DNA from 3 places in the uncultured Umboniibacter sp. genome. Region 1 is predicted to be linked to each of the others. Evidence: predicted binding sites of a transcription regulator. Region 1 holds the regulator's gene; each other region holds the start of a gene.
What was found. The regulator LexA, encoded in region 1, represses DNA repair genes until DNA is damaged. The targets are predictions, from matches to a motif close to ACTGTNTNTANANACAGT.
Positions count from the first base shown of each region.

Region 2: a site for LexA is predicted at 2,085-2,102, ahead of ruvC (crossover junction endodeoxyribonuclease RuvC). Genes of this name have one in related genera too.
Region 3: a site for LexA is predicted at 1,789-1,806, ahead of recN (DNA repair protein RecN). Genes of this name have one in related genera too.

Region 1 covers NZ_CANMGY010000005.1:163,422-166,703, reverse strand. The annotation lists gene topA (type I DNA topoisomerase) at 1-84, shown strand, start outside; gene Q0698_RS07905 (hypothetical protein) at 85-483, shown strand; gene Q0698_RS07900 (hypothetical protein) at 558-812, shown strand; gene lexA (transcriptional repressor LexA) at 931-1,566, opposite strand; gene Q0698_RS07890 (TetR/AcrR family transcriptional regulator) at 1,717-2,346, shown strand; gene Q0698_RS07885 (hypoxanthine-guanine phosphoribosyltransferase) at 2,354-2,899, shown strand; gene Q0698_RS07880 (cold-shock protein) at 3,181-3,282, shown strand, end outside.
Region 2 covers NZ_CANMGY010000003.1:29,108-32,389, reverse strand. The annotation lists gene aspS (aspartate--tRNA ligase) at 1-1,254, shown strand, start outside; gene Q0698_RS04940 (YebC/PmpR family DNA-binding transcriptional regulator) at 1,267-1,998, shown strand; gene ruvC (crossover junction endodeoxyribonuclease RuvC) at 2,104-2,628, shown strand; gene ruvA (Holliday junction branch migration protein RuvA) at 2,638-3,255, shown strand; gene ruvB (Holliday junction branch migration DNA helicase RuvB) at 3,263-3,282, shown strand, end outside.
Region 3 covers NZ_CANMGY010000008.1:64,422-67,703, forward strand. The annotation lists gene dnaK (molecular chaperone DnaK) at 1-1,026, opposite strand, end outside; gene grpE (nucleotide exchange factor GrpE) at 1,134-1,694, opposite strand; gene recN (DNA repair protein RecN) at 1,823-3,282, shown strand, end outside.

The sequences.
Region 1 (3,282 bases):
GGCAAGCCAAGTGGATGGCGAGCAGAGTTCGATGAAGACGCATCACGCTGGGTCGTTAGCGATAAGAAGAAAAAGGCAAAGTAAATGGATTATGCCCAGGCGCAGCGTGAATTACTTGCTCTGCGCCATATTCTTCAACGTGCACGGAATGACGGAGAGCTGACTAAGCTCGACTATCGGCCTCTTTGGGATCGGTTCCTAGGGGCGCTAGCAACACTCCATCAGCTACCCCGCGCAGCGCTTGATCGCCAAGAAAATATCAGCGCACTCCCGTTTGAGTTGGGAGCATTGGTGGTTTTGCAGTATGAAAATAATTCATGGCTACAAAAGTTATTTAAGATTGCTCCTGCAACCATTGCAAGTAGCCAGTTAATTGGTTCAGACCGCGGTATTCATACTGTTGATGAATCAGAAATTGAGTCATCCGTCACAGTCTTTCTGGAACAGCTCGAGTTGCAAATAAATCTCCAATTTGAAGCGTGAAATTGATTTCTTAATGATGTTATAGTGGATTTTACTGCTACAGAGATAGAAAAATATAATAATTAGGGGGTCGTATGGACGACGAAGTATTTGAACTGGTTGAGTTAAGTTCAGGGACCATAGCACTTAAGCGTCACGGTGATGATTCAGACAATGCTGAATGTCTAATCAAAATTGAGATTGGCCCTGAGATTGACCAGAATTTAAGTGTCGAGCGAATGGAATTTGTTCGCATAATGCTCGAAGCAGGTTTTGCCGAAGCTGCTGATCGCCATCAGAGTTGCTATGAAGAGGAACTTCCGCTTCAGCATTCTCAGGTGCTTCACTAGCTGTGTAATAAACTAGCTATGCACTAAAAGCGAACGGTTGTTATTAATCAACCGTCGCATAAAAAAGCCCGTTCGAAGAGACGGGCTTTTTTATGTTTAAATCGCACGATTTAGTTTATTAATGGCGACGTATAACCCCAACGCTAATGCCCTCTATATCGAAGTCCTGATAGCTTAAATCTACTTCAATAGGCGAGTAATCCTCGTTCTCAGCATGAAGTAGTACCTTCGCTGCACTAATCTTTTCGTAGCGTTTTACCGTAACTTCATCATCGATACGCGCGACAACGATATCACCATTTCGAATATTCTTCGTTTGATGTACTGCCAATAAATCACCATCGTGAATGCCAATGTCGATCATCGAATCACCCTGAACGTTTAACATGTAGTTTGCACGGGGGTGAAAGAAGTCCGGTGAAACAGGGCAGTGAGCTTCTACGTGCTCAATGGCTAAAACAGGAGAACCGGCTGCCACTTTGCCAACGATTGGCAGTTGGTTATCGTTAGCCGCTGCACGATCGATATTTGCCTGTTCAGGATTAATAAGAATACGGAGCCCGCGAGACGTCCCGGCAATTTTTTCAATTGCCCCTTTTCGTGCCAAGGCTTTCAAATGTTCTTCCGCGGCGTTAGCAGATTTGAAGCCTAATTCTGCAGCAATTTCCGCACGAGTTGGCGGCAAACCAGTGTCTGCAATATGCTTTGCTAACACATCAAGAACATCTTGTTGGCGTTTGGTAAGTTTGACCATTGTCTTTGCCTGTTTGTTTATACAGTGTTGTAACTATATACAGGTTTAGATGATGCTGCAACCTTAGTAAAAAGTTGTTTTATAGTGGTGCTGTGATCTTGACGAACTAATAATTCAAACGTATGTTTGAATTATTAGTTAGGGAGCATTATGAGTACCACATCACTTCGTATTTTGGATCAGGCAGAACGACTTTTTGCTGAACAGGGTTTTAATGAGACTTCGTTACGAGCAATCACCTCTGCAGCGGAAGTCAATATTGCGTCGGTTAACTACCACTTCGGTTCAAAGAAGAACCTCATTCAAGCGGTGTTTAACCGCTATCTTGAGGATTTCTATTCTGGCTATAACACGCAAATATCATCACTTTCAGTAGCAGATTCTGAGGTGTCACAACGACAGGCTATTGAGGCTGCAATTATTGCGATGCTTGGCACCGATCTGAACGTTTCTCGAGCGCGTCGATTTATGATGTTGTTACGTCATGCCTATGCTCAACAACAGGGGCATTTAAGGCGCTTCATTAAGGATCATTACAATGAAGACTACCGGCGAATGATTCAACACTTAGCGGGGCAGAATCTCCAAGAGAGCTCGAAGTTGAAGTTCTATTGGCAGTTACAATTTCTAATGGGTGCGGCGATGTTCTCGCTAGCCGAGTTTGATACGCTGGATGCCATAGCAGACGCGCAATATCACTCCCGCATAAGCACTAATGAGCTACTCGACTTGTTTATCCCCACAGCTTTAGCTATTTTAAATCCTCACGTAGCAGAGTAGGCAAATTATGGCGGCGTCTGAAGCAGTAGACTTGATGGGGCAGGCAGAGTGCCTCTTTGACCATCAAACCGTTTGTGGGGCAATTGAGCGTCTTGCAGCGGCATTGAATAGGGACTTCACAGACAAACAGCCTGTCGTGCTTGTGGTGATGACAGGCGGTGCCATTGTCGCGGGACATCTTTTACCGCAATTGAGTTTTCCGTTAGAGTTGGATTACATTCACGCGACTCGTTACCAGGGTAAGATGACGGGCGAGAAGGTGCGTTGGTTAGTTCAACCGCAAATATCACTCATTGGTCGCGATGTGTTGATCGTGGATGATATTCATGACGTAGGTCTAACGTTGGGAGAAATTAACTCGTACTGCCTGGAGCGGGGCGCTAACAGCGTTACTTCAGCGGTATTACTCCTTAAGAATCACCCTCGGAAGGCATCGGTACCTTGCGATTACCACGCTCTCGAGGTTGGTGACCGTTTTGTATTTGGCTTCGGCATGGATTACAAAGGCCTGTGGCGCAACGCTCCAGGAATATTCGCGCTGTCGAAGGAGTGATCCTAATTTGCTCCTAACAACGCGGTCGGTATGAAATTAAGGCCGTCAAATCTGTTTGCCGAACTTGTAAGCACGGGACTTTGTGAGTGTTACTAGCCGTCCTTTCTACTCTCTGTTTTTAATTTAATTTGTAGGCAAAACGGGTCCTCACTCGGGGCCATCCATTGAGTCTAAGTTGAATTTGACTTGACAACGTCTCGCTCGCAATAAATTATTATAACTAGCTAACTTAGTTTGCTAACCATAACTCGAAATAAAAATAATAAGATGAGGTTGTAAAAATGGATGCTCGTGAAATCGGCACTGTAAAGTGGTTCAATAATGCTCGTGGTTTTGGCTTTATTCAGCGTGCTGACGGGGAGGACGTATTCGTCCACTACCGC
Region 2 (3,282 bases), on a different contig from region 1:
GAGGGTGCGCGCGATTACTTAGTCCCATCGCGAACTCACGAAGGTAAGTTTTTCGCACTCCCACAGTCGCCGCAGCTATTCAAACAGCTGCTGATGGTGTCGGGAATGGATCGTTACTATCAAATCGCCAAATGTTTCCGCGATGAAGACTTACGTGCTGATCGTCAGCCTGAATTTACTCAGATTGATATCGAAACTTCATTCCTGGATGAAGAACAGATTATGTCGATTACCGAGGACATGATTAAAGGGTTGTTTAACAAGCACTTAAACGTTGAACTCGGTGATTTCCCGCGTATGCCTTTTGCTGAGGCGATGGATAAATATGGTTCCGATAAGCCAGATCTTCGTATCCCTCTCGAGCTAGTGGAAATCAAAGATATTATGGCGAGCGTTGATTTCAAAGTGTTCTCAGGCCCAGCAAATGATCCTAAAGGACGAGTTACCGCACTGAAATTACCAAAAGGTAACAGCCTGTTAACACGGAAGCAGATTGACGACTACACCAAGTTTGTATCCATCTATGGTGCTCGTGGCCTAGCGTACATAAAAGTTAATGACGTTGATGATTTGGACGGCGGTTTGCAGTCGCCCATCGTTAAGTTCCTTGACCTTGATACACGTAAGGCCATCCTAGAGCGCGTAGGTGCTGAAACTGGAGATCTTATTTTCTTCGGATCTGATACCGCAAAGGTAGTCTCCGAGGCGCTGGGCGCACTGCGTTGTAAGTTAGGTGAAGACCTTAATTTGTATACCTGTCAGTGGGCGCCAATGTGGGTAGTTGATTTCCCAATGTTCGAGGAAACTGAACACGGTCTTACGGCATTGCACCATCCATTTACCGCGCCAGCCTGTTCGCCTGAAGAGCTCATGGCTAACCCAGAATCAGCGTTGTCGCGTGCCTACGATATGGTACTAAATGGCTGTGAATTAGGTGGTGGATCCATTCGTATTCACGATCAAACCATGCAGGCAGCGGTATTCAAGCTGTTAGGTATTTCCGACGAAGAGCAGCGTGAGAAGTTTGGTTTCTTACTTGATGCACTTCAGTATGGTGCGCCGCCACATGGCGGTCTAGCCTTCGGCTTGGATCGTATCATTATGCTGATGACCGATTCATCATCCATCCGCGATGTGATTGCCTTCCCGAAGACTCAGACTGCAGCCTGTGTGATGACCGATGCACCGGGGGCGGTTGATAACGATCAGCTCAAGGAATTGAGCATTCGCCTTCGTCTAGCTGAGTCCGAGTAACGGAGGTAAGCTTTGGCCGGTCATAGTAAGTGGGCGAACATTCGCCATCGCAAGGCGGCGCAAGATGCCAAGCGAGGAAAGGTATTTACTAAGCTGATTCGTGAGCTAGTTGTTGCGGCGCGCGCAGGTGGGCCAATACCGGACGACAATCCTCGTCTTCGTGCCGCAGTAGACAAAGCGCTCGGCGCAAATATGAAGCGCGATACGATCGACAAGGCGATTGCTCGCGGTGCGGGTAATGCCGAGGGCGATAATTACGATGAAATTCGCTACGAAGGTTATGCGCCAGGTGGCGTTGCCGTGCTTGTTGAGACGATGACGGATAATCGCAACCGAACCGTTGCTGAAGTTCGCCATTGCTTCTCCAAACGAGGTGGTAGTTTGGGCACTGATGGCTCGGTAGCCTATTTATTTTCTCGCCAGGGTAAGATTTGGGTCACCAGTACCGACGAAGATGCAGTCATGGAACTTGCATTAGAGCACGGTGCTGACGATGTAGAGCTGGTTGAAGATGCCATTGAAGTAAGTTGTGATTGGACTGAACTACTCGCTGTTCGCGAAGCCCTGCAGCTGGCAGGTCTGAGTATTGCTTCGGCCGACGTTGAGATGGTACCAGCTACTCAGGTTGAGCTGGATGCGGAGGCGGCCGAGAAGGTGCTGGCAATGATTGATGCGTTGGAAGATCTCGATGATGTTCAGAACGTCTATAGTAATGCTGATTTTAGCCAGCTCGAGGATGCCTGAATCCACGAGGTCATTGGTTCACTGAAAAGGTCGGCCTAGAGGTCGACCTTTTTTTTGTCTGTGGTACACTTCAAATAACAATAAGAACTGGATAAATAAACAGTTATGTCGATTATCTTGGGCATTGACCCTGGGTCACGTAAAACAGGTTTTGGCGTTATCCGCCTTGATGGTCGGAAGCCCGTTTACGTTGGTAGCGGCGTGGTTAAACTACCTACCGATGCGCCGCTCGCTGAGCGACTCAATATCCTATTCGAATCCCTTGTTACGGTCATGTCAGAATACCAACCTAATGAGGTCGCCGTTGAGGATATTTTTATGAGTAAAAACGCTATGTCAGCGTTGAAGCTAGGGCATGCTCGTGGAGCTATAATGGTGGCTGCAGGGCAGCAGAGTTTGCCGGTTTTCGAATACGAGGCCAGAAAAGTAAAGCAGATTGTGGCGGGTAGCGGTAATGCCGACAAAACAAGTGTTCAGCACATGGTAGCTCGTCAGCTTAAGCTGCCTGGTCGACCCCAGGAAGATGCAGCGGATGCCTTAGCGGTGGCGCTTTGTCACGTTCATTTTAATACGGGTGTTGTCGCATCCACTGGCGCGGGGCGATTTAGTCGTGGCCGTCTTCGGAACTAGAGGTAATAAATGATTGCATTGATTCGTGGTGAGCTCCTGTTAAAGTCAGCACCAACGGTGGTCGTAGAGGCTGGCGGTTTGGGCTACGAAATTGAAGTGCCTATGACCACCTTTTATGAGTTACCCGAATTAGGTAGTCAAGTTCAGCTATATTGTCATTTTGTTGTTCGAGAAGATGCTCAGTTGTTATTTGGTTTCTACGATGGCAAATCACGAGACTTTTTTCGAACGTTGATTAAGGTTAATGGTGTCGGCCCTAAGATGGCCATTGCCATGATGTCGACGTTAACGACGGATGAGCTCATTCGAAGCGTCAATGAAAACCAAGTTGCTCGGTTAGTAAAGATACCGGGTGTTGGCAAGAAGACTGCGGAGCGCTTAATTATCGAATTACGCGACAAATTAGCTGCCTTTGCTTCCGCCGATGGAGCCACGAAGGTCAGTGTATCAAGTACCGCGCAAAGCGTTTCAGGTGATACCATGATAGAGGAAGCAGAAGGCGCATTAATTGCTTTAGGGTATAAGAAGTCAGATGCCGAAAAGATGGTTTCGGCCGCATGGAAACTAGGTGATTACAGCCGCAGTCAGGATTTGATCCGCGCTGCATTGAAAACGCTGAGCAAGTGAGGTTGATATGATTGAAGTGGATCGATT
Region 3 (3,282 bases), on a different contig from region 1:
ACCACCTACCAAGATAACGTCATCGATTTCAGAAACGCTTAGGTCCGCATCGTCAAGTGCCTGGCGAACCGGAGCAAGTGACTGCTCAATGAGCTTCTCGACTAGCGACTCAAGTTTAGAGCGAGTCAGCTTAACCACCAAGTGCTTAGGACCAGTTGCGTCAGCCGTGATGTATGGCTCGTTAACTTCAGTCTGTGAGCTTGAAGACAATTCAATCTTCGCCTTCTCAGCAGCCACCTTCAAACGCTGCATCGCTAGCGCATCACCTTTCAGATCAATACCTGACTGGTTCTTAAACTCGTCCGCAAGGTAGTTAATCAACACTAGGTCGAAATCTTCACCACCAAGGTGCGTGTCACCGTTTGTAGAAAGCACTACGAACTGAATATCGCCGTCTGCTTCATCAATTTCGATGATAGAAATATCGAAAGTACCACCACCAAGGTCATAGACCGCTACTTTGCGTTCGCCCTTCGCTTTGTCCAAACCGTAAGCCATAGCGGCGGCGGTCGGCTCGTTGATGATGCGCTTAACTTCAAGACCGGCAATCTTACCCGCGTCCTTAGTTGCTTGGCGCTGTGAATCATTGAAGTAAGCCGGAACAGTGACCACGGCTTCGGTAACACTTTCACCAAGATAGTCTTCAGCTGACTTCTTCATCTTTTTAAGTACTTCAGCAGAAATCTGTGGTGGAGCCTGCTTTTCGCCCTTAACCTCAACCCATGCGTCACCGTTATCGGCCGCTACGATACCAAATGGTACTAGGCTAAGATCCTTCTGAACTTCGTTGTCAGTGAACTTACGACCAATCAAACGCTTAATTGCGTAAACGGTGTTGTGCGGGTTAGTAACGGCCTGGCGTTTCGCCGCTGCACCGACTAACGTTTCGCCGTCGTCAGCGTAACCAATGATCGAAGGCGTAGTACGGTCGCCCTCTGCGTTTTCAATTACTTTAACCTTGTCGCCTTCCATTACCGCAACACAAGAGTTAGTAGTACCTAAGTCAATTCCAATGATTTTGCCCATAGTGGCCTCCAATCAAATTTCGGTTGGTGTATTGCTACACCGTTTATCAATCTATGTAACTTAAATGGGGTTCGAAAAAGTTTTTTCAACCCTCATTCAAAAAATTTTTAGTCCGCTGCCTTCGAAACCACTACCATTGCTGGTCGAACAATACGGCCGTGCAAGGTATAGCCCTTCTGCATAACGTCCATCACCGTGTTCGGCTCTAGGTCGGCATTCGGCACCATCGTCATGGCCTGGTGTAGGTTCGGGTCGAATGGCTCACCAACTGGGTTAACGGCTTCAACTTTGTGCTTCGCCAAGTTGTCAATGAATGACTTAAGCGTCAGTTCAACACCTTCAGCAAGCGGCTTAACCGCTTCGTCTTCACGATCAATCGCCGTCAGCGCTCGCTCCAAGTTATCGGCAACCTGAAGCAAATCTTTGACGAGCTTCTCTTGACCAAACTTGTGAGCGTTCTGGACATCGATCTCAGATCGACGGCGAATATTGGCAGCTTCCGCTTGAACACGAAGCATCTGATCCTTCAACTGACCAACTTCATCGTTCAACGACTCGATCTGCGCTTCCAATTGCTCTTCCGCGGTCAGATCTTCCGTTGCTTCTACCGAAGCCTCTTCGTTAGCCTGTACTTGCTGCTCTTCGTTTTCTACATCTTTATCGCTCACGATTTACTCCGTTGCAATTTCCTATCGATGTTAGCTATATGGATGCTACAAATTATTTTTCAAGCCCCTCTTGTCAAATTTTCATCAACAGCGTACTGTATATAAAAACACTGTATGGATGCACAGTTATGCTAAGTGAACTATCAATATCTCAATTCGCACTCGTTGAAGAACTTAATCTGGAGTTCAGCCCTGGGCTGACTGTTATTACGGGCGAAACCGGTGCGGGAAAATCCATTATGCTAGACGCGCTGAGTCTAGCGCTCGGCGCTCGCTCCGATGCGGGCTATGTGCGTCACGGCGCAAAACGCGCTGACATCTCTGCCTGCTTTGACATCCGAGAGAACAGAGCCGCTATTGATTGGCTTACGGCCCATGAGCTAATGGACGAAGATCACTGCATCCTCAGGCGAGTGGTTGCCGCTGACGGGCGAAGCAAGGCGTTCTTAAACGGTCGACCCGTTGCCGCTTCACAGCTCAAGCAGCTCGCACCATTACTAGCTGAAATTCACAGCCAACATGGTCATCAGGCACTACTTAATACTGCACACCAGCTAGATTTAATCGATAACATTGGCCAGCTCAATACACTGAGATCGAGCGTCGCGAGTTATGCCTATCAATGGCGTAATTATCGAAAGGAACTCAAGCTACTCACCGCTAATCCAGAAGAGGGCGTTGCGCGCAAACAACTCCTTCAATACCAAGTCTCGGAATTGGATGCCCTAGAACTTACTGAGGGTGAGATTGAGACGCTAGAAGAACAGCAACAGGTTCTCTCTCATGCTCAGGCTCTGATTAGTGCCGGCGAAGAGGCTAGTTCACTCATCGATGACGACGATGGTATTCGCACTCAGCTCCAAGGTGCCATTAACGCCCTTACGAACATGCCCGTTATTTCAAGTTCCGCAGAAACAGCCATTGAACTCCTAAACACCGCGCTAATTCATGCCGATGAAGCCACCTCAGAGTTGCGCCAGCATCTCAGTGGCGTCGAGCACAATCCCGAGGCGTTGAATACGGTTACTCAACGTCTTGAGGCCATTTATGCGGTAGCACGAAAGCACAAAGTGATGCCCGAGGCATTGCCTTCTCTTCATCTAGCACTGAGCGATGAACTATTAGCTCTCTCGGGTATCGATGCCCAGGTTGAGACACTACGAAGTGCCATGACAGAAGTCGAAGACCACTACTACCAGGCCGCGGCAAAACTCGCTAAAGCGCGAGTGAAAGCCGGACAGACACTTAGCTCTTCGGTGAATAAGTTATTTGGTGAGTTGGCGATGGATGGCGCGAAGCTCAAGGTGGAGTGGCAGACAGCTAACTCTTCGGACTTATCACCTACAGGCACAGAAAGTGTCAATTTCATGGTGCAAACCAATATCGGCCAGCCCTTTGGACCGCTTAACAAAGTTGCCTCAGGTGGCGAACTAAGTCGTATCGCGCTGGCTATCTCGGTAGTCACGGCGAGCGTAGCAACCGTGCCTACCCTTCTATTTGATGAAGTCGATGTAGGCGTCGGCGGTACAACAGCGTCTAAGATAGGCCAACTGATGCGCAAATTGGGCGTTAAGCTGCAGGTACTTAG